One region of the Nostoc sp. DedQUE12b genome, then DNA from elsewhere that is predicted to be linked to it. Evidence: riboswitches for the same ligand, from Rfam matches in the RefSeq annotation. Region 1 holds a riboswitch; each other region holds the start of a gene.
What was found. A riboswitch is a leader RNA that binds a small molecule or an ion and turns the genes downstream of it on or off. The one in region 1 is predicted to bind cobalamin.
Positions count from the first base shown of each region.

Region 2: linked by a shared signal. The riboswitch ahead of RMY16_RS16290 (TonB-dependent receptor) and the one ahead of RMY16_RS21730 (DUF1636 family protein) in region 1 are both predicted to bind cobalamin.
Region 3: linked by a shared signal. The riboswitch ahead of RMY16_RS16240 (hypothetical protein) and the one ahead of RMY16_RS21730 (DUF1636 family protein) in region 1 are both predicted to bind cobalamin.

Region 1 is NZ_JAVRCI010000048.1:24,508-38,320, forward strand. It holds gene RMY16_RS21715 (inositol monophosphatase family protein) at 1-572, opposite strand, end outside; gene RMY16_RS21720 (PEP-CTERM sorting domain-containing protein) at 1,187-1,792, opposite strand; gene RMY16_RS21725 (cobalt-precorrin-6A reductase) at 1,870-2,628, opposite strand; gene RMY16_RS21730 (DUF1636 family protein) at 2,632-3,051, opposite strand; cobalamin riboswitch at 3,073-3,246, opposite strand; gene cobA (uroporphyrinogen-III C-methyltransferase) at 3,296-4,075, opposite strand; gene RMY16_RS21740 (sirohydrochlorin chelatase) at 4,072-4,797, opposite strand; gene RMY16_RS21745 (DUF4359 domain-containing protein) at 5,125-5,508, opposite strand; tRNA gene RMY16_RS21750 (tRNA-His) at 5,632-5,704, shown strand; gene RMY16_RS21755 (Ig-like domain-containing protein) at 7,274-9,472, shown strand; tRNA gene RMY16_RS21760 (tRNA-Thr) at 9,834-9,905, opposite strand; gene argF (ornithine carbamoyltransferase) at 10,272-11,192, shown strand; gene lexA (transcriptional repressor LexA) at 11,402-12,007, shown strand; gene RMY16_RS21775 (DNA phosphorothioation system restriction enzyme) at 12,065-13,543, shown strand.
Region 2 is NZ_JAVRCI010000029.1:69,497-74,481, reverse strand. It holds gene RMY16_RS16290 (TonB-dependent receptor) at 1-1,697, opposite strand, end outside; cobalamin riboswitch at 2,006-2,156, opposite strand; gene RMY16_RS16285 (hypothetical protein) at 2,445-2,900, opposite strand; gene RMY16_RS16280 (class I SAM-dependent methyltransferase) at 2,907-3,767, opposite strand; gene RMY16_RS16275 (ubiquinol-cytochrome c reductase iron-sulfur subunit) at 3,937-4,362, opposite strand; gene RMY16_RS16270 (hypothetical protein) at 4,509-4,898, opposite strand.
Region 3 is NZ_JAVRCI010000029.1:58,194-69,130, reverse strand. It holds gene RMY16_RS16265 (hypothetical protein) at 1-214, opposite strand, end outside; gene RMY16_RS16260 (GTP-binding protein) at 198-698, opposite strand; gene RMY16_RS16255 (hypothetical protein) at 786-1,115, opposite strand; gene RMY16_RS16250 (FAD-dependent oxidoreductase) at 1,118-2,068, opposite strand; gene RMY16_RS16245 (methyltransferase domain-containing protein) at 2,076-3,131, opposite strand; gene RMY16_RS16240 (hypothetical protein) at 3,181-3,381, opposite strand; cobalamin riboswitch at 3,829-3,972, opposite strand; gene RMY16_RS16235 (ribonucleoside-diphosphate reductase subunit alpha) at 4,238-6,493, shown strand; gene RMY16_RS16230 (ribonucleotide-diphosphate reductase subunit beta) at 6,709-7,767, shown strand; gene RMY16_RS16225 (hypothetical protein) at 7,860-8,306, shown strand; gene RMY16_RS16220 (DUF4346 domain-containing protein) at 8,481-8,864, opposite strand; gene metE (5-methyltetrahydropteroyltriglutamate--homocysteine S-methyltransferase) at 9,022-10,937, opposite strand, start outside.

The DNA.
Region 1 (13,813 bases):
TCTTTTAGTAAATGTGCGCTCGCATTCATTCCCCATCCCAATAAAATAGAAGGTTTAGCGGATGTTATATCTAATGGGGCACAGGCTTCTAATTTCATCTCCAGCGTGCCTTTAAAAGCACCTTCACCTCTAAGGGCGTAAAAATAAATGTTTTGGGCAGGAGAAATGGCAATTACTGCTTCAAAGTCATCCGCATTTAGAATACTGAGAATAATTTGGTAATTAGAATGTCCATCCATATAAAACTTCGTACCATCAATCGGATCAAGTGTTACTAAGTAATCACCTTCTGAACCGAGTTCGATAGCGCGAAAATATTTGGTATTATTAGAACTTTCATATTCTTCACCATAAAAGCGAATATCTGGAAAAGTTCCTAGTAATACTACTTCTACTAAATTTTGAATAGCCACATCTGCGTCAGTAAGGGCGGCACTAAAAAAGTTGTTTCCTTGTTCTTTGGCGGGAAGTGCAGCAATTTTTGGTTGAAGAAAATGGGCATAGGCTGCTGCTACTTTGAGATGGGGGAGTAAAGTCTCTAAAATTAGTCGAGTAGTTGGTTTTGTGGACATTGGCAGCAAACTCCTTTTAGAAATAATCTACCGTCAGTTGAGCGATAGAATTCTATATCTAGACAAAATTACGGTATCATTTGGATGCAATGATACCACCGTTGCTATATTAGTTTAATCTGTATGTCTCCAAGAGCCTATAGAGAGATCGCAAGTTTTCTCATGAATTTAAGGGTTTAAAACCGAACGTCAACACTTAGTAGAGCATTTCATTAATTCATAGCGAATTAAATTTGGCAATACCCTACAATGTTAATGCGTCGGCTTGCATTAAAAACGCTACGCTTTTACGCAAAACTATACTTAGTTAAAGTTACCCTACAAAAAGCAAGCTACAATCGGGCTTTAAATTCCCATCTGCAACTCTCTTTTCTACAAGATGCTACGCGTAGCTTGCTTCTTTGTAAGGGTATAATTTTGAATTATTATTAAATCAGTGAACAGTGAACAGTGAACAGTGAACAGTGAACAGTGAACAGTGAACAGTTATCATAGTTTCAGTCGGAGATTTGACCCCGACTGAAACACGCCATTTTTAGAAATGGGGGACTCTAACTCCCAACGGAAAAATTAACTGATAACTGATAACTGATAACTGATAACTGTTGATGGTTTTAGGAAACTTTTTCGAGCTTCTTCTGAGTAAATTTGGATAAATTGTGGCGTTTGAGTAATGAAGGTGCGCCAACAAAAGTACCAAGAAAGAGCAGGCTAAGGATAGAAGTGGGTTCAGAAACAGTGACTATAGTTGCAGAAAAACTAATAGGTAACTCACTATCTTCCAATCCTAAATTTTCAAAACCTGGTATGATTGGCGGCGCAGAAAATACCTCTAAATAACCTGGTGTCGGCAAAAAACTCGCAAAAAATGGACTAGAATAGTTTCCTCCCGAAGTGGAATATCCAAAACCATCACCTGTTAACTGCTGAGTATTAAGACTAATTAAATTATCAACATTAAAAGGTTCGTTTCCTGGGATTGGAGTCCCGGCGGGTTGCAAACCAGTAATTGTTTCACCATTTCGCGTACCAGTAATTCCAGTAATCAAGTAAGAACCCAAATCGTTAGGGGTGTCATTAGTAGTGAAAGTACCATTTGCCACAATGCCAGTACCAGAATAATTCCAATTCCAACTTAAAGCAGAAGCTGCTGGCATTGTCCCAAAAACTAATCCAGATGTGGTGGCGAGGGCTATGGCAGATAGAGCTAGATTTTTCATGAAAGTCGTTACTGCGATCGTTCCCGTGTATTATACGGAAATTAGGAAAGATCGTATTATCAATCTTGGCTATTTACTTAGCAGCGATGCCTACGGCGGGCTACGCCTACGCATAACCATACCAAAGCAGCATCAACATTACTAACCTGCTCCCCTGGCGGTATCGCTGGACGATTTACCATCACAACCTTCACGCCTAGTTCTCGCGCGGCAATAATCTTGGGCTTTGTGGCATCGCCACCGCTATTTTTACTGACGATGGTATCAATGTTATTCTCAATCAGAATTTGTCTCTCATTATTGAGGGTAAAAGGCCCGCGATCGCACAATACCATCCCCGGCGGTACTAAAGCATCTTCGCTAGGAGGGTCAATCATCCGCATCAAAAACCAAATTTTCTCCAAATGAGCAAAAGCGGCCAGTTCTTGCCTACCAACTGTCAAAAATACTCGCTGTGCCTGATTTTGCAGGGTTGTTGCTGCGGCTGCAACACTATCAACTTCAATCCAGCGATCGCCACTTTCTTTTTCCCAAGGCGGACGGATTAACATCAGGCGGGGTACTCCAACTTCTGTTGCCGCATCTGCCGCATTGAAAGAAATTTGAGTCGCAAAAGGATGGGTTGCATCAATTAATAAGTCGATTTGCATGACTCGCAGATAGCTAGCCAATCCAGCCACACCACCGAAGCCTCCAACCCGCAAATCGCCCAACGGTACTGACGGTTCACGGGTGCGTCCAGCTAGAGAGGTGATTACTTCTAATCCTTGGATAGCCGTAACTTTGGCAGCTAGTTCTGCTGCATCACTCGTCCCACCCAAAATCAAAACGCGCATCATTTAGATAGATAACGGTGGAATCTTTGCTAAAATCCCCTTTTTCATTGCTTCTGGACGCTCTGACCAAGGCAGTAAACCATCTGCTTTAGCATAGTATTGGCTAGCACATTCCAGTACCGCAGAGGCACTACCATCAACGGCTAAATCACCAAATAAATATGTTAATTTGCCTTTGGCACTAAAGGCGATTACACAAGAACGATTACAAGCACTCATGCATTCAACTTCCTGAATTGGGAATTGTTCTCGTAAATCCCAATCTTGTGCCAGCTGCTGAAGTTGGTGTAAAAGTTTTTCACCACCACTTTCACCTAAGCGTTTTCCATTTTGCCAAACACTGGCACAGGTTTTGCAAACAAATAAAGTATGTTCAGCAACACCCAATGGACTAGTTGGGGAAATATTTGCAGTCGTAGTCATCTGTACCTCGCAGATATGTGAAACTAATAAATCGATTTCGGCGGGCATCCTGACTCACTCAATTTGAGATTTTCGATTTAGTTCTTTAATCTCAAATTGGGTTCACAGTTGCGGGACAGCGCCGGATTTGCACCGAACTTTCCCCGTTACCTCTGGTGGCTGACTCCCACCAGAACCGAATAACCTTATCGATCATACACTAGGGTTATCGGAGAATACGAAACAACAAGCTTTGCGCCAACTATCAAACTGGACGACAACCAGATAAAATACTGTGCATATTCACTACTTGTCCAATAACTGCGATCGCAGGCGCACTAAATCCACTTTCCTCTACCTGTTTGACAATTGTTTCCAATGTTCCAATTAATTCTTCTTGTTCTGGGCGCGTACCCCAGCGCACCAAAGCAATCGGCGTTTCTAAATTAAACCCAGCAGTACTTAATTCTTCCACAATATAAGACAGATTGTGAATTCCCATATAAATTACAATGGTTTCGGAACCGTGAGCGATCGCACTCCAATTCACTTGCGGTCTATACTTACCCGCTGCTTCATGGCCAGTTACAAATGTCACTGACGAACTATATAGCCGATGCGTCAAAGGAATACCTGAGTATGCTGCTGCTGCAATTCCCGAAGTGATACCCGGCACAACTTCCGTTGATATTCCCACTTGAACTAATTCTTCCATCTCTTCGCCACCGCGACCAAAAATAAAGGGATCGCCGCCCTTGAGCCGCACTACAATTGCATGATCCTGTGCTTTTTCAATCAACAATTGAGTTGTTTCTGACTGCAACAACGAATGTCTCCCCGCACGTTTACCAGCATTAATTTGCTCGGCTTGGGGATTAATCATTGCCAGAATTGCCGGACTCACCAAAGCATCATAGATGACTACATCTGCACATTCCAACAAACCTTTCGCTTTCAGGGTAATTAATCCTGGATCTCCTGGCCCCGCACCTACTAAATAAACCTTTCCCAAATACTTGTTCTCCTGTTTTTCTGTGCGGTTCATCTCTGTGTTAAATCCCAAATTAGCTCGGCTAATTCTGCACTTGCTCCCAGTGGCTTGGCCAGTTGGAAATTCACCGCAGAAAATTGTAATTTTAGCTCCTCTATTGAGGTGGCGATCGCATCGGTTATTCCACCAGCGAATAAAAAGTATGGCAAGATTGCAATTTCCCGATAACCAGCAGTTACCAACTCTTTCACCCGTGATTCTAAACTAGGAGGCCCAGCCCAATAAGCAGCTACTGCTCCCAAACTCGCCGCCATTGCTTCCACAGTTTTTTGCGAACCTGGGCGACGGCTACCATGAGCTAAGAGAATCCATGCTTCTGCTTTGATAGCAGCTATTTGCTTTGCCAGCAATTTCTCTAAATTGGGGTGAGAGCCTAAATATGGTTGCAACTCAATGATGATATCTTGACCAACAGCCTGTTGTGCAAGTGCTACTTCGGCAGGAATATCTGTCATCACATGCACTCCCGGCAGTAGAAATAGCGGTACAATTTTCAGGCAATTTTCATTTGGAGACAGTAAGTAATCGCCAAAAGCGCTTTTAGCAAATTGTTGAATCTGCTCGTGTAAAGGCTGAGGACTCATTTCTAAAGCAGCGATGCCAACCAAATGTTCGCTTGACAATTTCTGACATACCAGCCTAGCTAGTTGCTGCATAGCAATTTCTGGGCGGCGATCGCGACTTCCGTGAGATAATAGCAGATAGGCAGATGACATCGGCAAAGCTTGAACTTTCAGTTACTATATCTTACTTAAGATTTAGCCGGGGTTGATAACTACTCTGGTAATTATTGAAACTATTATCAATTACTAAACAGAAGTATTCTTAATCATTTTTACAGCGAAATTCAAGTTGTAAAGTACACAACTACTCGTTTCAAAACTAAGTAGAAAGCCTATTTTTCTTCTGTTAGCGTAGCGAGGCGTAGCCCATTCTGACCCTTCTCCACGAGACGCTCCGCGTAGCTTGCTTCCCCGGAGGGGTACGACAGGCTCAGGGCATCGCTCTTGAATTCTGCTGATATTCTTCTCTTGCTGCTTACCTTATTGTTCTTCAGCAGTGTAAGTATAAAATTGATTAAAAGCTCCTACCGTTTCAAACTTGTATGAAGGTATCCAGGAGTTTATTTTCAAATCCGTATGGTAAACACTAAAAATAACGTAATTTTGTCTTTCTGTAGTTTTGGCAATGATTTCTTGGATTTGCGGGCTAGCCGAGTCAACCAATTTATCGCAATTAAAACGGATTAAATTTTCTATAATGTTAGTAGTTTTTTTACATACATCGGTTTTTAAGTATTTTGTCAGGCGTTGAACTGCATATTCTTCATATTCAGCTTGACCGGGATTGGTTTTCGCCATTGTCACACCCAAGGCGGCGAGGCCTACTGCTGCTCCAGTATACGCGATGATGGTCAATGGTTTCATATTTGCCAAGTAAAATTCATTGTAATTGTTAGATTCCAGAGACTCTAAATCAACTAAGTCCGTTCCTAGAACAAAACTCTTGATCGATTGCTAAATTATTGCTATAATTCAAATTGTTGAATGGCGAGCGTAGCCAAGTGGTTAAGGCAGTGGTTTGTGGTACCACCATTCGTGGGTTCGATTCCCATCGTTCGCCCTACATAATTTCATATTCATAATTTCATATTAATATCTACACTCCTGTAGAAGGTAGGTCAAATGGTGTAAATCCTTGTAATCATAATTTTAACAAGGATAAAGATATACGATCTGTAGCTTTATAGACTTACAGAGTGGCGATCGCAATCCTAAAGCCGTGACCAAGTTCATCCTTGATAGTCTCTGTATTCTCAGATGGACATTAACATCTAAGAAACAACACGGCAAGATCCAGGATTCTGCGATGAACTATGAAGTTTGCTCGGTGCATTCGCTGTGAGTTCCAACTCACCTTTGGCATTTATCAGCCACCCTGTAGCTTCTACAATGGGTTTTGGCGTAGCAGTAGTAGTGTTTGATGGTAACAGGTAGACTCTTGATTCTCAGGAATTGTATTCTCTGGCTCAAATGAACCTATGGTAAGGAACAGAGAACATTTTTACGTCCACTGACTTTCTTTGACCGCAGCCATCGCCTGCGTCTAACTCCCTCATCATAATGATTATCATTACTGAAGAAAAGCAATATTTACTTTACTCAAAGGTATCTCTGATCAGGTTATCGCTGAATTCGGCTCAAATCCTGGCTCGTCAATATTTAGATGCGTTTGCCGTGCTAAGTAGGTTGGCACAATTAAACCGAACTATACAAAGTTTTGTATGGGTAAAGGGTAAAGGTTTTTCCCTTTTACCCTTCTTAATTTAGTTGTGTTTTTTAGCACCTACTTACTTACCCCATCCAGTTGCGCACTTATAAATAAAGTTGATTTACTTGGTAATTGAGTTAATCTCTGCATAATCCACCCTCAGATAGATGAGTGAATTAGAATATCATTTTATTACAAAGATAAGGCATAAATATTGAAAAATTTTTCATGATTTGCTGTCAAACTTATATCATGTTCGACTGATTACTTAAGAATAAAATATCTCTATGTTCATGTTGGGTTTCACTATTGTTAAACACAACATAAATATGGATAAAATATTGGGTTTTGTTTTTCAAAAGTTGCTTGCTTGTCGGGAAACCCCCAGATGTTCGCGGTAGCATTCCTTAAGAGTTGCTGTGCCATTGGTGTACCCTTACAGGGAAGCAAGCTACGTGTAGCGTCTCCCTTTGGGAGAAGAGAAGGTTTTACCCTGCACTATCGCCCTTGCTAGCTCCCCAAAGTACAGATATTATAAACATTCAATTAACCTGATATTAGTTGTATATTAACAGCGCAGATAAAAATGAACTCTGCCAGCACCTATTCAAGGTTGGTTTATGGTAGCAATTTTGAAGATTTATTACTGATTTATTGCTTTTTACGTAATCATACTGTGGCAAGTTGAGGCATTAGAAAGTTCTCTTGTAATTCTCTTAAAAAGAAGTTCAGTACTTAAGTAATTTCAAGTATTTACTAAATAATTTTTATACAGTTTAGAGAAATGGGTTCCCTGAGACTTGCAGTCATTACGTTCGTTTCTAGCCAGTGAAGGATTGCCAGGAATAATCATTGCAGATACTTCGCCAATGTTAATGGACTACTCACGTATCAACTACGAACACAACGGCAAGGCATACTATGATTTACAAGATCAGACCCAAAATACTGGTATTAGCAATTGTTCAAGGGATTGCTTTTCAACCAAATGACGCGCCTGTACCATCTGGGTATATTAAAGATATCGGGCAAGCCTACAATGATAGTAGAGGTTTTGGTTGGGTGCGCGAAGATAGCTTAGGCAATGCTACACACACTCCCCTTGATATCCAACTCAATACACGCGATCGCAACCAAAGTAACATCGATCGGCGACTAAATAGACTGATTCATCTGCAATATCCTCTTAGCAGTTCGGGAACAGGAGTCACGATACCTGCTGCTTGGGAATATGCCCTATCTAATGGTTCCTACAATGTGACTGTTAGTGTCGGTGATGCTACTAATACTGTAAATAGTAAGCACCAGATTAATATAGAAGGGACGGTTGCTATTTCTGGCTTTTTACCAACTGCAACTAAAAAGTTTGCCGCAGTTACTCGAATTGTTAATGTTGCCGACGGCAAGCTCACAATTGATGCTAAAGGTGGTAAGAATACCAAGCTCAACTATATTGCGATCGCACCAGGTAATCGTCCCTCGATCAGAACGACCAATCCCAATGATGGTCAGACAAATGTATCGCCAGATATCTCGATTACAGCAGACCTAAATCTCCCCAATAGTGGTATTGCGGTTAATACTATTTCTGCCTCAACCATCAAGCTGATCGATAGCACTACTAATATACAAGTCAATGCCAATTACAACACTTCCGGTGGTGGAGATGTGATTGTAGTGTCTCCGATAAATCGTCTCAAGAACAATACCAAATATTTGTTACAAATCACCGATGGGGTTAAAGATAGCAATGGTGCTGCATTCTTACCCTATAGGATCAGTTTCACAACAGGCTCCTTTGTGAAACCAGTAAGCAATATTACTTTCGAGCAAATCTCACTAGCTAATGTACCTATCAAACCTTACACCACAGTATTGATTGGGCCTGACAATAAACTCTATGCTGCTACCTTATTAGGTGAGATTTTGCGTTTCCCGATCAATGCTGATGGTACTCTGGGTATGCCACAAACGATTTCCTCATTGCAGACTGCAAATGGTGGTAATCGAACGATCATTGGTATGCACTTCGATCCCTCATCAACAAATGCCAGCAACCTAATTCTCTGGGTAACAAATAACTACTACTGGAATGGAACTGTTGATGCGCCAGAGTGGAGTGGTAAAATTACTCGTTTACGCGGTACTAATCTAGAGACGGTAAAAGACTATGTGGTTGATTTACCGCGATCGAGTCGGGATCATCTAACCAATAGCATTGAGTTTAAGCCCAATGAGCCAAATGTGCTCTATGTGTTGCAGGGTAGTAATAGTAGTACCGGCGCACCAAACACTGCCTGGAGTAATCGTCCTGAGCGGTTGTTAACTGCTGCTGTATTACGAGTAGACCTGTCCAAAATCACCTCACCTCCTTTAAGCGTTAGGACGGAGGATGGAGGTACTTATAACCCCTTTAAAGCGGGCGCACCTATAACTATCTTTGCTAGTGGTATACGTAATGCCTACGATCTGGTTTGGCATACCAATGGTCAGTTGTATGTGCCAACGAATGGTTCAGCGGCTGGTGGCAATACGCCAAATACACCTATTCCCCTACCTCTTGCCTGTCAAAACCGGATTGATAAAGCTACTAATGGAGCATATACTAGTCCATCTGTGCCTGCTCTTAGAAGTCTAGGCACGCAGCGAGACTTTCTGTTTCGCGTTGTTAGAAATGGTTATTATGGCCATCCCAATCCGAAACGTTGTGAGTGGGTGTTGAGTGGAGGAAATCCTACAGTCGGTACAGATCCAGTTCAGATAAGTGAATATCCCGTTGGTACTCTACCTGACCGAAATTGGAAGGGTATTGCCTTCGATTTTGGAGAGCATTTTTCACCTAATGGCATTATTGAATATCGTAGTCATGTTTTAGATGGTCAGCTGCAAGGCAAGCTGCTTGTGATACGCTTCAGTTCAGGGAAAGACATCATTGTGCTAACACCAGGTGGCGCAAAGTTGAATATTATAAATTCCCAAATGGGTATTACTGGTTTCACTGGTTTTAACCCAAGTCCATTGGATTTGGTTGAGAATCCCACGAATGGAAATCTCTACGTGGCGCAACTCAGTCAAGAGACAGGCATGGGCAAAATTACACTTCTGCGTCCACTTAATTAATATCAGTATCGAGCGATCGCAATCAATTCATGCTTGTACTTGGGAAGGGTTTTTACTGAAACGCAAGTATTCATTTTTGCACTTAGTCTCCAACAAGAATTTATCTCATCAGTTAATTTTTCTACTTTTATAGTTCACTCCCAATTACGGTTGCATTCTAATGCAACCGTAAACTTTTTATGTACATTTATCCAAATCATCGGTTACGCAGCATCCAAAATTTTATAACCCGCAACTTGGTTTATTATGTTAATACTTAATATTCAAAACAATTCGGCTACACTAATTTTCTAGGAAAACTTCGCATAATTCAATTGAGTGCAAAAAACAGCCCCAAAATATTAGTTTGCGAATGTACAAAAGCCAGCAGCGGGATTTGAACTCGCGACCTTCCGATTACAAGTCGGATGCACTACCACTGTGCTATGCTGGCAAGTCTGACGATTACTCTTAATTAGCAACCACGATTTATTATTGTACCATAATCCATTTATTTGTCTAGCTATAAATTCTAAAAAATATCTGCTCGATCATAAATTAGGCTAAAAGACCAGAAATTTTAGCAATATTGATGCTTTTGTCGGCTTAAATGATTGTTCTGGCGTTGCTATTGTGGTGAACCAGAAACAATCAGGCATTCTGAATCACTGATAAAGTTGATAAATTAATATTTATAGCAAAAGCTAACTCAAATCCTGGGCTGAACCCAAAAATACCTGGCCAGTTCTAAAACTGTATTTTCTTGACACGGTTGAATAAAGGAACAGAAATATATAATTATTTTTTACAGATTACAAGCATGGCAGCATTGCTCGGACGAGATTTATTAAGTCTAGCGGACATCACTTCTACTGAACTTCAAGAACTCTTGCAATTGGCAACTCAACTTAAATCACAGCAGTTGAAGTTGCAGTGTAATAAAGTTTTGGGGTTGTTGTTCTCCAAAGCTTCAACTCGCACACGGGTAAGTTTTACTGTGGCGATGTATCAACTTGGTGGGCAGGTAATCGATCTCAATCCTAATGTCACTCAAGTTAGTCGCGGGGAACCTTTGCAGGATACGGCGCGGGTGTTAGATCGATATCTGGATATTTTGGCAATTCGTACTTTTGCCCAGCAAGATTTAGAAACTTTTGCTGAATATGCCAAAATTCCAGTGATTAACGCACTTACTGATACAGAACATCCTTGTCAGGTATTAGCGGATTTATTGACGATTCAGGAAACCTTTAACACCCTGGCTGGGTTAACTTTAACCTACGTAGGTGATGGGAATAATATGGCTAATTCTCTGATGTTGGGCTGTGCTTTGGTAGGGATGAATGTTAGAATTGCTACTCCTAGCGGATACGAGCCAGATTCTCAGATTGTAGAACAAGCAAGAGCGATCGCTAATAACAAAACGGAAGTCCTCGTCACTCACGATCCAGAATTAGCAGCCAAGGGTTCTAATGTACTTTACACTGATGTTTGGGCGAGTATGGGGCAAGAAGCCGAAGCAGACAATCGGATGCCAATTTTTCAACCATACCAAATTTCCGAGCAGCTATTAAGCCTTGCTGACCCAGAGGCAATTGTTTTACACTGCTTACCAGCCCATCGTGGTGAAGAAATTACCGAAGCTGTTATTGAAGGTTCTCAATCACGAGTTTGGGAACAGGCAGAAAATCGCCTGCACGCCCAAAAAGCCTTACTTGCTAGTATTTTAGGAGCAGAGTAGGGAATAGGGCACAGGGTATAGGGTATAGTTTTCTTGGTTGTAACCTGTACCCTCTAACCTGTAACCTGTAATATTCTTATTTGTCAAAAGGCAAAAGAGAAGAAAATAATTTTGCTTTTGCCTTTCATATTTTTACTTTTCTCTTGTTATGGGGAGTTTTTTGTAGTACTAATGTTCTAGAGACATTTATCATTACTTCCCGCAAATTTATGGAACGTCTAACAGAAGCTCAACAAGAACTTTACGAATGGTTAGCAGAATACATCAAAACGCACCAGCATTCGCCTTCAATTAGGCAAATGATGCAAGCGATGAACTTGAAGTCACCAGCACCAATTCAAAGCCGTTTAGAGCATTTACGCACTAAAGGATATATTGAATGGACTGAAGGACAAGCGCGAACGATTCGGATTTTGCATCCTGTAAAGCAAGGTGTACCGATTTTGGGCACGATCGCTGCTGGTGGTTTAATAGAACCGTTTACTGATGCTGTAGATCATTTAGACTTTTCTAATTTCGATTTACCTCCCCAAACCTACGCTTTGCGGGTAGCTGGCGATAGCATGATTGAAGATTTAATTACTGATGGCGATGTGGTATTTCTGCGTCCAGTAGCAGAACCAAATCATTTAAAAAATGGTACTATCGTCGCCGCCAGAGTAGATGGATTCGGTACCACATTAAAACGTTTTTATCGCCAAGGCGATCGCGTTACTCTCAAACCAGCAAATTCTAAGTACAATCCCATTGAAGTCATGGCTCAACAAGTGCAGGTGCAAGGTTCTCTCATTGGTGTTTGGCGTGGTTACAACTGAGGAATGGGGAATGGGAAAGATAAGTACCAATGACCAATGACCAATAACTAAATAAATATGTACCTGACGAAAAATTCGGTGCAGCAACTGCCCACTTTCCGGTTAAAATTACCGTTTGCAAGGGAAAGTAAGGGCAGTTATTATACTCCGCAACCATTACCAGGATGCCCAAGAATGCCTGTGTCTCTGCAATTGCGGCAATATCAGCGTCAAGCGATCGCTAGCTGGTTTACCAACAATGGCAGAGGGACGCTGAAAATGGCTACTGGTAGTGGTAAAACTATTACCGCATTAGCGATCGCTTGTGAATTATATCAGCAGATTAATTTACAAGTTCTGGTGGTGGTATGTCCCTACCGCCATCTTGTTACCCAATGGGCGCGAGAATGTGAAAAATTTAATTTGCAACCTATTTTAGCTTTTGAGAATTTACGCACTTGGCAAAGTCAACTTTCTACCCAAATTTATAATCTGCGTTCTGGTTCTCAACGGTTTGTTACTGTGATTACTACGAACTCGACATTAATTGGAGATGGTTTTCAGTCTCAACTCAAATATTTTCCCGCCAAAACTTTAATTATTGGGGATGAGGCGCATAATTTAGGCGCACCCAAGTTAGAAGAAAGTTTACCGCGCAGTGTTGGGTTGAGACTGGCTTTATCTGCCACACCGGAAAGATACTTTGATGATTTTGGTACACAATCTTTATTTGATTATTTTGGCCCAGTTCTCCAGCCAGAATTTACTTTGAGAGATGCGATCGCTCAAGGTGCTTTAGTACATTATCTCTATTATCCAGTGTTGGTAGAGTTAACTGAAGCCGAAAGCATTGCCTATTTAAAGTTAACTAAAAGAATTGGGCGATCGCTACTTTATCGAGATAAAGAAAATGGACAAGCGGGATTTGAAGACAATGAAGATTTAAAGCCGTTATTGATGCAAAGAGCAAGATTAATTGGTGCGGCGGAAAATAAATTAAATGCTTTACGGAATTTAATGGCAACTCGCCGCGAAACTACTCACACTCTTTTTTATTGTAGTGATGGTTCTCAAGATGCGGGACAACGTTCATCACTACGCCAACTTAAAGCTGTTGCTAAAATTCTCGGAGTGGATTTAGGTTACAAGGTAAGCACTTATACGGCTCAAACAACTTTACAAGAACGAGAAATTTTACGACATCAATTTAAAAGTGGTGAGTTGCAGGGTTTAGTTGCAATTCGTTGTTTAGATGAAGGTGTTGATATTCCGGCAATTCAAACTGCGGTGATTTTATCAAGTTCTGGTAATCCTCGCCAGTTTATCCAGCGACGGGGGCGAGTTTTGCGCCCTCATCCAGCTAAAGAACGCGCCACTATATTTGACATGATTGTTTTACCACCAGATTTAGATAGAGAAACTATAGAAGTTGAACGTAATCTATTGAAAAAGGAATTGCGTCGCTTTGTGGAATTTGCTGATTTAGCTGATAACGCTGGTGAAGCAAGAATGAAGTTACTTGATTTACAAAAACGATATGGTTTATTAGATATTTGATGGTGAACTATATAGTTGTATTTTTTTGTAAAATTTTTCGAGTTTTTAAAAAACAAGTATTAAGTATGAAATAATAAAATTATGAATTAGATCATAATGGGATGTAAGTAGCTTTAAAAATTATACTTACATCCCATTATAATATAAATTGTTAATATTAATAATAACAGAAGACAATTCAATAATAAAGTCTTTTTTCAAAAAAAAGTATAAATTTAAAAAAATAGTTTTTACAAAATTAAAGATAACGCTAACAGTGGCTTTACGGAG
Region 2 (4,985 bases), on a different contig from region 1:
CCAATATTTTCATAAGTAGCTACCGGAACAGCAAAGTTATAAGCGATTAAATCTGATATTGTGTTGTTGAAATATGTCAAGCGCAACAGACCAAAATTGCCTAATTTTTGGTCAATTCCGATATCATAACTATCGCCTTTTTCTGGACGAAGATTAGGATTACCAACGTAAGTACCACCATTTGCATATAAGCTGAAAAGATTCGGCGCACGGAAATTCTTGATATAATTAGCTCTCAGGGTGGTAGAATCTGTAAGTACAAATTTTGTTCCGATACTCGGTGATGTAAAAGAGCCATTTGTCAGGCTACTAAAATCCTGGCGTAAACCTAAGTTGGCAGTGAAACTAGGGGTAAAGTTAATTTCATATCTAGCAAATAGCGCTCCTTGACTAATACTATCGTCGTAAGTGACTGTTTTTGTATCAACAGAAAAGTCGAATGTACTGTTAGTAGCTGAGACATTGCGGTAATCAAAGCCGTAAACTAAAGTTTGATTATCAGCAAATTTCCAACTGTGTTGTGCTTGCAATCCATAAGAAGCTTGCCTGTTATCATATCGTGCTTGGGATGAATTGCGACTATCAAAACGAGTGTTGAGGAAATCTGCATAAACTCTTGCTGTTAGCAGCGAATGATTCCCACTTCCTAATTTTGAGTTCCAGGTTAAATCAGTGAGAACTTGGTCTGTGTATTTGCGATCGCTATCAGTCAACGAGTTAAAATAACCTTGACCAAATAATGGTTCGGGAATGGGGACTCCTCCTGGTACTCCTTGGTCTTTACCTAAATACAGAGTAGAGAGGGTAAGGGTATTACGAGAACCTAAATCCGCCTTCAACTTGATATTAAAGTTGTTGTAGAGAACATCATTATTTTCTCTAGTTCCCTCAAAGTTAGCTTCTGGGATGGAAAAAGGGTAGTTATTTTCTGCTTGGGTACGGTTATAACCTACAACCCAACCAATATTTCCTATTTTTCCGCTACTATTGATAGTCTGCTGATTTAACCCATACGCGCCAAAATTAACACCTGCTTGTGTCGTCACTTTTTCTGTAGGACGACGAGTGATAATATTAATCACCCCACCGATAGCATCAGAACCATAAAGAGTAGAACCACCACCTGGTAATACTTCAACTCTTTCAACAATATTGGTAGTAAATTCTGAAAGGTCAAAACCACCAGAACCAAGTTCGTTAATTGGTCTACCATCAAGCAAAATCAAGACTTGTGCAGAGTTAGAACCTCGGATAAATTGACCGCTTAAAGCGTTTACTTCTGTGCCAACTGTACCATCAGGCAAGATACCAGGAAGGAATTTTAGTGCTTCTCTGACAGTTTTTGCACCCTGCGCTTCCATTTCTTCGCCAGTAATCACGTAAACCGGACGGGTGGAATCTTTCACTGTCCCTTCACGACGAAAGGGTGAGTAAACAGGTTCATTGAGTAACTTATCGATGACTGTTAGTTCAATATCTGGTTCTTTTTCTTCTATGGATGTTGGGGTATTTTCAGGTGTTATTTGTGCAACTGGTTGTAAGTCTCTTGCAGTACCTTCGTACTTAGGAGACTCAGATATTTGTGCAACTTGATTAGCAATAGCTACACCTCCTCCACAGACCAACTCATAAATTGCGGTAAAAACGAAGATTTTTGAGAAAAACTCACAACAAGTAACGACACGGGAAGTGGACATGAAACTCCTCGTTTTCAGTAAATGCAGATATTGATTTGTGCTATTGAGTTTTGAGATTTAGGCTGAAATTAGCTTGTTGAAATGCATTGCTGTACCTAAATCATCCTGGATACTATTTGGATGACAAAAAAGACTCTGTGGTATTTCTGATGGATACCCAAATTCCTATAGGACAATCCAAAACTGAGTGTCGTTACTAACAGCGAAGCGAAGTAGTAACACTTGCAGAGGGTACTTTCTTAAGTCGATATCTGTACCCATGAAATAATTTAACTATGTGTATCATCTGTACCTCGCAGATAAATGTTTTGTGTCTAGAGTGAGTCGGCGGGCATTCTGACTTAGAGATACGTTATGTTCGTCTCATTACAGCTGCGGGACAGCGCCGGATTTACACCGAACTTTCCCCCTTGCGCCTGATGGCTGCTCCCCATCAGAACCGACATTTATGTGTCACATTACCATAGTTGCTCTCTATATGTAAATTCAGTCGATAATAATTTTGATTTTCCATATCACTTACTGAATTTTAATTATACTTTTGCTACTGCTAAAATCCATAAAAGAAATCCCCTAACTATCAGTAGAGGGGAAGGATAATTTTCGTACATCGTAGATTGAATTTTGTCAAGTGTCTTACGTTTCTAAGAGGTAGTTTAACGCTTTAACTTTGCTATTAAAGCTCTATACGTAGCAATTGAAAAAAACGGTAAAAACAGAAAGCTTGTTTTTAATTTTGGATGAGTTTCATTGTGTTTTTGTTCTTGTTAAAAGGGTGTATTGAGGTTGAAATTCTGCCCATTCTTTGCATACAGTTTGATAACATTGCGGTGGTGTAATTGGTAAATTAGTTAAATATAAAAAAGCAGCTTGATTACCGTATTGCAACAAAAATACAACATCTTTTTGAGGATTATATTTATCTACAGCTTCGAGAATATGTGCATTCATGAAGTGTCTTTGCAGCAGTACGGTATCGGGTGCTGCTAACCAAGCATTTAAGAAAGCTGCGAGATTTTTACGCGGGATAAAATGGGCTTTAAATGTTTCACCAGCACTACTTAAATGCGGAGAATTGGTACTGCAAATTACAACACCACGTTCTCCTCCTAAATAGCCAACCCAAGCGTTGTACCCGATTGCTAATAAATTAGTGGCGATAAAAGTTTGTTGCCAATCTTGAGTGTTTATTTCTGTGGTCATCTTCAATTAAACTCCTTTAGATAACTGCCAAAGTTGGATAGAATAACACAGATGGTTTTCAAAAATATCGCGTGCTGCTAACCCTTCAGCAATTGGCTTTTCTAGCCAACGCTTAAATGCCCAACATCCGAGTGAGTATAGTGGTGGAAGTGCGATCGCTACGACATCTGCAATATATTTAACTGTAGTCAGTCCAAAAGTACAGAATTTCTCAACACACAAATCAATCGTTGGCGCAATATGGGTGGAGATGTCCTCAGTCTTGACTAACTCGAACCCAGCTTTTATTAAAGCTGCTTGGAGTTCACTGGCGACATGACAATTGGAAAAGATACCCTTTTGGTATTCAGCATGAGAACGCATCATATCGGCAAGCAGCAGGTAGCCACCACTATCCAGTAAACGAGCTGCACCTTCGGCTAAATCGTCAACAGCAATATATTGGCTGCTTTCGCTGAACAGAACTAGATCGTAGGAGTTTGAGGCGTGAAAATCTTCAAATCTGGTTAAATAGAAAGGTACTTGAGAGTTGGTATTCTTGATAAACTTTTCTTGCTGGAGTGTGTCAGGTGCTAGTCCCTCAACAATGAAACCGCGATCGCGTAAATACACTGCATTCCCACCAATCCCGCAGCCGACATCCAGCACAGTTTTTACACCCTCTGGAATAAAACTAAAAAGCTTGGCTGCATAAGCTTCTTGAGCCGCATGCAGACGAGTTAGAGTCAATTCCTCACCCACAGTAGGTAGTGGCTCCCAATACCCGTAATGGAGATAGGAGGAATTTGTAAGTCCCATGTAATAATCTATCGCCGCATTTTGGTAACGAGTCGCTTTGGGAATATTTATTAGTTTTGGTTTTTGCATTTATAAATTGGTAGAAACAGTGACAAATTCATGCTTAATATTCCCAGCAATATCAGTGTGTTAATTTTGTCGTTTGATTAACTATGGTATTACTACTTGCAAATTACCACATAATAATTTTAGTGAACACTTAAAGCCCCAAATCAAGCCTGAGATTATTAATTACAAATTATGAATTACGTTTCACAATAACTAAATTGCCTTCTATTTTTGTCTCGTAATTTGATAGTGGTTTTGTAGCTGGCCCCATTTGTACATTGCCATTGGCAGCAAATTCGGAAGCATGACAAGGGCATAAAAATATCTTTTCTTCTGCAAGCCACTCTACGGTGCAACCCATGTGAGTGCAGGTAGGGTTCACAGCCACTAGATTTTTGCTTTTAGAAGTACCAATTACTAATACAGAACCAACAGGTGAGTTTTCATTTAATAGCTGACCAGTTTTATCCAATTCGGCAACTGTTCCTACTGGTTGCCAATCTCCAGAAGTTGATGACATTGCTGTAGTTTCTGGAGCAGAAGCTACAACTTTTGCAGGTAAGCTACTTGCTACATAACCTAAACCAAAACAAGTAATAAAATCACGACGTTTCATAGTTTCATATTATTTAGGCTTTATATAAACAATTTATTGCACCTTACATTTCCGAGCATAAATCTGTAAAATAGTGAGGGGAAAAAGAAATAATTTTCCTCCTATCCCCTGCTTTTCCCAAGATGAAAAACTTAGGAAAATAGATTCTACGGGAGGCTATTCCGCAAGCGGCGTAAACAATTTATCGATGCAGCACAATCACAACCAAACATAGCTACAGCAGCATCACTTTCTGCATCTGTAACCCCAAGCAGAGCCTTTTCACTGTCATCAGCAGTAACATCAATCTCTGCTACGCCTTTTTGCAAATGAGATAATTGTTCAGCGTGAGCGCAGAAAAATTTACCGAGTTTCGGATGTCTGACACAAGCTCTTTGGTCTGATGCTGATACTGGGGTAGTAGCAGCATCAGGACGGTCTACTGGTTGGGGATTTACTGGTTCACCAGCTGTGGTCACTTTATTGGTCATGACCAATGAAGCTAGAGACATCAAAGCTGCGGATTTAGTTGTTAAATTTGTCAGAAATTTATTCATGCAATTGTCCTAGAAGTAGGTTGGCAATTAAAGTTAATTTTCTCTCGGCTTAGTAGGGGAATGCGGAATTTTTTACCTTGTATTTCT
Region 3 (10,937 bases), on a different contig from region 1:
TGGAAGGGAGAAATTGCAGGGTGAAGGGAACTATATCAAGACTTGTAATTGTCGAGTGAGTAACTTTAGTATCGACATCACAAATAACAACTCCCCGCCCAAATGACTGAAATCCCTTCCATCCTGTGTAACCAATTACTAATATATTGTTATGGATAAAGTTGTTTTGCCAGTAGCCGAAATTTCCTTGCCACAAACTATTGGATGGTCGCATTGACTTCCTCCCCCAATACCAATGATTCAATGCGAACTCGATCTAGTTCCCGACCAATTAACACTAATCGCGTTTGACGGAGTTCGCTGTTTTGCCAAGTCCGGTCGTAAAAGTAATCAAATCGATTACCGACACCCTGTAATACTAAACGCATGGCTTTATTCGGAACTGCTACAAATCCCTTAATTCGATAAATTTCTTGCTGTTGCACCAATGTTTGTAAGCGTTTAACCAAGACAGACGGTTCAAATGCTTGGTCTAGTAGTAGTTGCACTGCATTAATGCCGTCATCATGTTCGTGGTCTTCTTCATCATCACAAACTCGACATGAGCGCAATAGTTCGCCATCAATTCCGATTTCACCAAATTCATTTACTAAAACAGCAATGCGTCGTCCTTCATTATTTTGCAGTAAGTGACGAATTAACGTCGTTTTGCCTGCGCCGAGAAATCCTGTAATGACTGTGACGGGTATTTTTTGCATATAAAATACGTTGTTTGTTGATTAAGGGAGCGATCGCAAGAAAGAAGTTGTAAGCGCAAATATCATGCAGTGTTGCCAGGTTAAAATTCAAATATTTATGTTCTGCAACACCGCCAAGGATGAGTGGTCAAGTTGTGGCTGGCGACCCCACAGCCCGGTCATCAGTCGCAGCAGTAGCCTTCGTGGGAAAGACCAGTAAATTATCAGCCGTAGTATTAGCCGCCGCAGTTTCACCATTGGTAGCCATTGATTAGAAAAGCTGCGGTTGAGAATATCGGTAAAGGCAAGCACCACCCAGTTTTCATAGCGTTGCCAGTGATCGTAGCGTTTTAGCACTGCCAGAGAACCCAGGTCTTGTTTGTGTTGTTGTGCCGTTTGCAGCACTTGGGCTAGGGCAGCCGCATCACGAATACCCATGTTTAGCCCCCCTGACCGCCCACCGGATGACAGCAGTGGGCAGCATCCCCCAGCAACGCCAAGCGTGGTTGGCAATAGCGACGGCTCTGCATCAATCGTGCCGGAAACACTAAGGGTTGGCTCAACAAAGTTAGTTTCCCCATTTGTTCGCCGTAGCGTCGTCGTAGTTCGGTCATAAACTGGTCGGGAGGCAGACCAATTATTGCTTGAGCCTCTGCGTGGGGGGCAATCCAGACAATTTGACAGCGACGATCGGGTAAGGGCAAAATTGCAAAAGGGCCGCTAGGCCAAAAACACTCGTAGCCGATATTCTGGTGCGGTCGCTCTGGAGCAACGAAAGCTGTGATACACGATTGCCAGTAAGCCCAGCCGTTAGTTTCGATGCCAGCAGAAGAGCGAATTTGCGAGTTGATGCCATCAGCAGCCACCACCAACTGCGATCGCAACCGTTGTTGACCCTGAGAATTCTCTAGCACCACCTCTGCGGTTTCGGCTCCATAGCGCACGTCAACCACTTGAGTCTCATACCAGCAGGTAATGTTGGCTGCTGTTGCCACTCGTTGCTGGAGTGCCGCCATCAGTACCCCATGCTCACCACAGTAGTAAACTGCTGCTTCTCCCAAATCCTTTGGGCAAAACTCGACTCGGTGAGGATAGTCTGCGTCCGACAGTAACACCCGTGAAAAATGGCTAATTTTTGGCGCAATTTGCGACCACAGCCCTAAATCACGAAAAATTTTGCTCGTCATTGGCGACAGGGCATAAGCTCGCGCTCGCTCTGTTGCTTGCTGCTGTTGTTGTGCTTCCACTACTAAAATTCGCAAACCTGACGATTGCAGTCCACAGGCTAGCGTCAAACCCGAAATACCGCCGCCGACAATAACTACATCGCAGTTCGCCAAATCCATCTTTGGCGATGGGGTAATTGCTGGGAACTCAAAATTAATCGTCATGCGATTGCTACCCAACTAAGCTTGAGGAAGTTCCCTTAACAAGGTTTCTATCCATCAATTCTGTACGTGAGTGCGATAGCGTTCGCGTAAGCGTCCGCTCTGCGGAAGCGCTGCTGCTTTCAGCAGAGCGCACAGCGCGGAACATTCCAAATCGGCACAGTCCTACACCAAACGCCAAACGCATCAGCAAAAACGTTGGCACTTCGCGCACAGACTTGATGAAACCAGACAGTCCAAAACGTAGGAATCCGCTTGGTCGAAGCACCCCTTGCCAGATAGAATCTAACCAAGAAGGAAGGGTTTCTTGCGTCCAGTCTGCCGTAATTACATCCCCTTCCACTAATCCTGTAGCTGCCAAAAGCTCAGAAAAGCCCTCAATGCTAGAAAAAGCTGGATGAGACCACTGATCTAGGAGTTGTCGCATCACTGGTTTCTCCCAGAAACTTAGCGGCTTTTGGCGGTCATCCCTCTGATTCCAGTCAGCTACAACCAAAACTCCACCAGGTTTCAGCACCCGCATTAATTCTCTGGCAAAAACAGCTTTATCAGGCATATGGGGGCCTGCTTCGATTGACCAGACTACATCAAAACTGGCATCTGGAAACGACAACGCCATCGCATCATCGACCGCAAACTGGGCGTTTAGCCCTTGGGGTGTTAGTTCCTGGGCGCGTTTCACCTGCTGTGGGCTGATCGTAATCCCTGTGACAGCAAACCCGTAGTCTTGCGCTAAAATCCGACTACTGCCCCCAATACCACAGCCAACATCTAAGACGGTAGTACCAGGAGGTAATCGATCTAAACCACCCCATTTAACCATTTCATGTACAAAGTCAGATTTAGCAGCCAAAAAATCCTTCCGTCGTGGCGGTGAACCGTAGTGACCGAGGTGAATGTGTTCTCCCCAGTAAAACTCTAGAATGCCGTCAGTAGTCCATTGATCGTAGGAATTAGCGACTGTGGCTGAGGATTGATACTTACGAGCAGTTAGGAAATAAACCGCAATTCCAATTAGTAAAACTAGAACAGAACCAATTACAAAATAAAGTAATAGAGTTGACATCGTTGTGAAAGCTTTTTATGTAGCTAACAGTTGATAGATTTTGGTGTGTTTATGGTTTATCCCGAATTAGACGAGCGATGGCAATGTTAATCTTCCTATACGTTGAACTTGCGATATTTTGCCAACCTCGAATCATTTCCCTGGGATTTAGAAAGGGTTTTTGCTTATCTTCTCTAAAACCCGTTTGTTTGACAAAAGGATGAACAGCAGTAGGAATCTTCCCAGCTCGGTGAAGATAAAATTTCGGCATGATGATTAACCGAGTAAGAATTTAACGAAAATACACAGAAGAAGTATATGCACACCATATACAGCACTCTCAAGTTAGTGCAATATCTCGTCGAAAATTGCTCAGATTTCTAAGTTCAAATAATTACCTGACTACTGACAAAGTAATTACTAATCGAAATTTAATATTAAAGCTTCGGCTTCGCTCAGCTTTAACGTCGAGCGGAGTCGAGACTTAATTATCTATTTCGTGGAAAGCCGCCATTTGTAGCGTTTTAATATGCGGTGCTTTCAAAATATCAGACCTGACCAAAGAACAGACAGGATACAAGCCCCTAAATTTGTTTATGGAGATTGGAATTTGGAATTTGGAATTTGGAATTTGGAATTCCCCGTTCGCGTAGCGTCTCCAAGAGTTGGGGTTGACGCTCATTATGTAATAAACCATCCGTGCCTCGCAGATGTAGAAAATTTACAAGTCAACTTCGGCGGGCATTCTGACTCACAAGGCAAACCTTGATTACAGCTGCGGGACAGCGCCGGATTTACACCGGACTTTCCCCCTTACGTCTGATGGCTGCTCCCCATCAAAACCGAGATTCCTTTGCATATTAACACAACTGTGATTTGCTTGCGTAAAAATCAATGGTCGATCTATACTGGCATTCGTCATGAATCGGGGCAAGTTTCATTCTTTACCAAAACTTGCTCTGGATTTTTATTGGACAATTCTTCTAACAATTTTTCAACCTCACAACTTGTTAGGATTGCCAGCGTTTGGTGACATAACGTTGACAATTTTTTGTGTTGCCAAACCTAGTTAACAATTCTTTTCCATTCTGGCAATTATTTTTCTCCAATTCATCAACTTATCCAGTATGCAAGCTCCATCCAAACTCTTTGAAGATTCCACAACGGATATCTATGTTGTTCGTCGTGATGGTTCGACGGCACCGTTAGAAATTAATAAAATTCGCACAGTAGTTAATTGGGCTTGTTGCGGACTTTCAGCAAATCCCATTGCCTTAGAAGCACATCTAACAACTCGATTGCGCCCCGGTATCACCACAGGAGAAATTCAAGATAATTTAATTCGCTGTGCCTTGGATTTGTGCAGTCCTGAAGAACCTGATTGGCGGTATGTCGCAGGGCGATTACATATTTGGAGTTTGTGGAAAGATACTCAAGTTAGTCGTGGCTATCAGTACGGTTACTATGCTCGGACTGTAAAAGCAAAAGTTCTCTTGGGAGAATACGATCGCCGCATCTTAATCTACACTCCACAAGAATTAGAAATTGCCAACACTTGGATCGATCCCGACTGGGATGCCGACTATGATTATGCAGGAGCAGTATTACTGACAAAGCGATATCTATTGGCTCAGGAGTTACCCCAAGAAGCATTTTTAACTTGTGCGCTCTTGATAGCCTCCGTAGAAACACAAGAGAATCGTTTAACTTGGGCGCGGAGATTTTATGAAGCGCTCGCCCGTCGTCAAATATCTTTAGCAACGCCGATTTTAGCGAACTTACGGATTCCCAATGGTTCTCTTGCTAGTTGTTTCATTACGGCAATGGACGACAATTTGGAAAGCATTTTTGGCAGTATTCATGATGCAGCGCGGATTTCCAAAAATGGCGGTGGTGTGGGCGTGAATCTGTCTCGGATTCGGGCTACTGGTAGTTGGGTGATGGGAAAGAAGAACGCCTCTGGTGGTGTTGTTCCCTGGATTAAGTTATTGAATGATACAGCGATCGCCGTCAATCAAGGTGGACGCAGAGCAGGTGCTGTCACCGTCAGTCTAGATGTTTGGCATTTAGACATAAGCGAATTTTTGGAAATGCAAACCGAGAATGGAGACGCGCGACGCAAAGCTTATGATGTGTTTCCGCAATTAATTGTCAGTGATGAATTTATGCGAAGAGTGCAAGCAGATACAGAATGGACGTTGGTAGATCCATATGAGGTGCGAACTCGTTTAGGGATTGAACTAGCACAATTATGGGGTGAAGAATTTGAACGTGCTTTCAATCAAATTGAAGCCAGTTTAGATAAATCAATTACGCTCTACAAACGGGTGAATGCTCGTCTACTATTCAAACAGGTGATGCGAACCCAATTAGAAACCGGGATGCCTTATCTATGGTTCAAAGATACTGTCAACCGAGCTAATCCCAATCAGCATGAAGGTTATATTCCTAGTGGAAACTTGTGTCAAGAATCATGGTCAAATGTCAAACCAGGTGAAGAGGCACATACATGTAATCTCCTCAGCATTAATCTTGCGAATTTAGAGGATGAACAGCGAGCAGAAATTTGTCAGATTGCAGTACGTATATTAGATAACACCATTGAACTCACCTCACCCCCGTTTCCTGCTAGTGCCACCCACAACGCCAAATATCGCACAATTGGAGTGGGCTGTATGGGATTAGCCGACTGGTTAGCAAAACGTCATCTCACCTACACCCATCTTCAGGAAATCAGCGATTTATTTGAAGACATCGGTTACTATTGCACCGCAGCATCAATGGAATTAGCGAAGGAACGCGGGGCGTATCCTGCTTTTGCAGGAAGTGAATGGAGCAAGGGACATTTAATCGGAGCAAAACCTGTAGATTGGTTTAAGCAACACGCTCTTCTTCCAGAACGCTTTTTACAACTGAGTCGAGATATCAAACAATATGGGATTCGCAATTCACATATTACTGCGATCGCACCCAACACTTCTTCATCTTTAGTTCAAGGTTGTACAGCCAGTGTCTTACCTGTTTACAGCAAATTCTTCTATGAAAAGTGGGCAAAGGGTTCAGTACCCATCGCACCGCCTTACATTCGGGATTGTTTATGGTTCTATGTCGAAAATAAGACACTAGATCAGAAAAAAGTCGTCAAAGCGATCGCTACAATCCAACAATGGATTGATACAGGAATTTCGATGGAATTGCTCTTTAATTTGAACGCTGGAATCTATTTCCCCGATGAACCTGAGCGATGTCTTACAGCTATCGATATTTTTGAAACCCTAATGCTGGCTTGGAAATCGGATTGTAAAGCAATCTACTACATTCGCACTGTCCAAAAAGACAGTTTCAAAGAATCGAACGAGCAATGTGTTGCTTGTGCAAACTGAATACCAGTCAACAGTAAACAGTTACTTGTACTGAGCTTGTCCTGAGCGCAGCCGTTCGCGCAAGCGTCTCTGAAAGAGAAGGGCGAAGTCGTACCCCTATGGGGAAGCAAACTACGCGGAGCGTCTCGCTCCAGAAGTATCAGTTATCAAGCATAGGTGATAGGCATTACCCATTGCCCAATAAAGAAGTGAAAACTAATCAAAACAGAATTGAAATGTACCAACCAAGACAATCATTAATGCCGATTAATCCCGTTTTCAATCCAAATGGAAATGATGATACACAAAACCGTTTGATCTGGTTCGGAGAGACTACGAACTTAATGCAATTAAATGATGTTCGCTACTCGTGGGCTGTGTCTCTCTACCGTCAAATGCGCGAGAACTTTTGGATTCCCGAAAAAATAGACATTACTAGTGATGTAACAGATTACGTCAATCTCACGCCTGGAGAACGACGTGCATTTGATGGCATTCTCAGTTATCTGACCTTTCTCGATTCGGTGCAAACCTGTAATGTGCCTCATATTAAAAACAGTGTCACTGCACCAGAAATTGCATTGTGCATGGCAGAACAAATTTCCCAGGAAGCAATGCACAATCAGTCTTATCAATACATTATTGAGACCGTGATTCCGAGCGATCGCCGGACACAAGTTTATGATTTTTGGCGTAGCGATCGCATTCTCAAAGAACGATGTGAATTCATCGCTGGACTATACCAAAAGTATGTCGATAACCCCACACCAGAGAATTATTTCGTATCGCTGTTGGCGGATTATTTATTAGAAGGATTGTACTTCTATAACGGGTTTATATTTTTCTACAATCTCTCTTCACGGATGCTGATGTCTGGGAGTGCCGATATCTTTAGAATGATTAACCGAGATGAACTTTCCCATGTGCGGCTGTATCAAAAATTGATTCCAGAAGCGATGCAAGTTTTCCCCCACAGCCGCGAACAAATTTATGAAATGTTTGCTCTTGCTGTTGAGTATGAATGCAAGTGGACAGGACATATTGTCGGAGATAATATTTTGGGCATTACAGCCAACAGTACAGAACATTACACAAAATATCTGGCAAATGTTCGCTTGAAGGCGATCGGTTTAGAGCCATTGTTTGGGGAAGCTATCTACAAGAAAAGTCCCTATGTTCACTTGGAGCGTTTTTCAGATACTAAGAAAGAAGCGAATACAAAAGCAAACTTTTTTGAGGCGAGTGTGACCAGTTATGTTATGTCCTCTAGTATTGAAGGTTGGGATGATTTCTAAAAGTGTATAAAAGATACCAATGGCAAGATTTTCTGCCAAAATAATTGCTAACACGTTAGGCTAGGTCACAGTTTTTAACATTGGAGAATTAGATGTCTAGTTCTTATCCTTACTATATAGTCTGGACAGGTGCGCTTCATCTTGGCGATACCCCTGGCGTATTCATGGATGCCCAGTATGCTGGATTACTTGTACAAATTCCTATCACAGTTACTTTTGTTTCTGAAGGAACAGATCCTATTGTTTTCGTAATTACTACAACTGAAGTAGAGATTTTTGATAACAAGAAGCATCCCATTTACTGGGACTGGACACCAGGAACCCCTTTGCCAACGCCTGTTGGATATATTGATGATCAAGATTTGATTACAGGACAACCTGAGAAACATTTGCTCTCCATACCGCACAATTCTGCGACTGTAGGCAAACACTGGATTACGATCCAAGTTAATCCAGAGACTGCTGCTGGTTTGAGAGATGACTTTGTTCTCAGGCGACTTGAAGCTCATGAATCTATTGGTGCAAAAATTGGTTGGTGATTAGCTTTAGAGGATATTTGAAAAGTTTTCTTCTCGGTAACAAAACGTTCTAGATCCCCCCTTTTTAAGGGGAGCCAGCGCGGTTTTGGGGGTTTCCCCCATGAGCGACTGGCGTGGGCTTGGGGGGATCGGTTAGTGCCTAAAATCACAGCCAACCACTTTTCAAACAACCTCTTAATCCTGTACGTAGTCTTGTCCTGTCACCAAAGCCAATTCTGCTCGCATAAATTCACGTCCTAAGTAAGCTGCATGATCCAATCGGCTGACTGGAAAAGGTTTTGTTGACTCAAACAGTCGAATGCAAATTTCTTTTGCAGTTCTTCCTGTAAAGAGAGCAGTTGGTTGTCGTTCCACTTTGACAGTTGCAGGGATGGGTTTTCCGGTTTCTGGGTCGACAGCCAATCCTTGCTCATTCACTTCATTAGTAAAATGTTTTGCACAAATTAAGCCTGCTTCCCGATCTAAGTAAATAATAAAGTAACCGGCCGGATCGAGTTCTAAAAATCGCTTTGATAGTTTGTCATCAATTGCTGCCATTGTTTCTACTGTCGTTATCATTTTTTTAAACTCCAAGACAAAAAATACCAATCCAAAATATGGATAAATAACAGAAATAAATTGTGTAGATAATGAGGCCCGATCGTCGAAATCAACAATCAGCCTCTTGCACAAGCTTTGGGACACTTATAAGCTAATCTCTGTAGTCTTTTTACTGTTATTTCACAGTTGTATTTACTTCCTCTCGTAAAATTTTCGCGGCTTCTATCATATTTTTAATTGATGGAACTACTTCCTCCCAACGGCGAGTTTTCAAACCACAATCTGGATTCACCCAAATTTGTTTTACGGGTAAATTAGCAACTCCAGTCCGCAATTGCTGTAAAATCTGTTCAGCTGTCGGCACAACAGGACTATGGATATCATAAACTCCATTACCAACTTGATGTGAATAGCCAGCTTCTGTGATTTCTCGCAAAGTTTGATTATTGCTGCGACTATTTTCAATCGAAATCACATCAGCATCTAACCGTTCAATATCTTTGATAATGTCACCAAATTCGCAATAACACATATGAGTATGAATTTGGGTTTGGGGTTGGGCTACTGCTGTCGCCAACCGAAATGCATCCACAGCCCAAGAAAGATATTCACTCCATCGTTGAGGCTTTAGAGGTAAACCCTCACGTAGTGCTGGTTCATCGACTTGAATTACTTTTGCACCAGCAACTTCCAAATCTGCTACTTCATCTCGCAGTGCTAAAGCAATTTGGAAAGCTTGTTCTTGACGAGAAATATCCGTTCGGGGGTAAGACCAATTTAAGATAGTTACAGGGCCAGTTAACATCCCTTTTACAGGTTTTTCAGTCAATGATTGAGCTACTTTAAACTCACGTACCGTCATTGGTGTAGTGCGAACCACATCACCGTAAATAATTGGTGGACGAACATAACGGCTACCGTAGCTTTGCACCCAGCCGTTTTCAGTGAAAGCAAAACCTGGTAATTGTTGTCCAAAAAATTCCACCATATCGGTGCGTTCAAATTCACCGTGTACTAAAACATCTAATCCTAATTCCTCTTGTAGTTTAATGCTATCGGCAATTTGAACATCAATTGCAGCTTCGTATTCTGACTGATTCAATTCACCCCGTTTATATCGGACTCGGAGTTGGCGAACTTCAGAAGTTTGGGGAAAAGAACCAATTGTAGTTGTTGGGAACAGAGGCAGAGGAATTTGAGAATCTAGGCGCAATCCATAGGATAATGAACGCTGAAAATCATCAATCTTCAGAGTCTTGAGTCTTTCTTTAACCGACTGATTGGCTGGACTAAACTCCTCGAATGTACTCCAGGTTGACTCAATAAATTCTTGCTCTGTTTTAGTGTTGTCACCTTTTATAGTTCGAGCCAAGAAAACCACTTCTTGAAGTTTCTGTTCGGCAAAACTCAAGACATTACGTAGCTGTGATGGTAATCGTTTTTCTCGTTTAGCATCATAGGGAACGAACTGTAAGGAAGCGGATGGTTGAATATCTAGAGATGTTCCATGTAACGTCTCTACAATCTCTTGTAACACGGGAATAACTTTCTCTGGACGAACTTGCCAGATATTTCTTGCGTCTATAATCCCTACTCCTAGTCGCTTATTTTGTGGGAAACCATGAGTTTTAATTAACTCTAAGTTGCGTCCGCGTGTAAAGTCTAAGCTAATAGCAGCAACTGGTAAATCTATTACCCAAGGGTAGGTTTCACCCAAGTCATCAAAATAAGTAACTAGATGCAAAGGTATTCCTACTGTATAGAGTGAATTATAGACAGTTTGAAAATGTTCTTTCCAGGAATTAGCATCACCGAAAACCAGTGCTGGTTCATGTATTTGTACTTCTGCTATTTCCAAATTCTTCAGTTCTGTAAGCAGGTTAACATAGAGTGGCAATAGCTTTGATACTGCCTCGTCTACATTTAATTCCAGTCGGCTCAAACGTAGTAGAGTGCATGGCCCCAAGACTATGGGAACTGCTTTTTTACCTAATATATTTTGAGCGCGAGACACAGTTTCTATAAAGTCACTGAAATCGGCTGGTAATATATCTGTTGCAATTTCTGGGACAAGATAGTGGTAATTAGTAT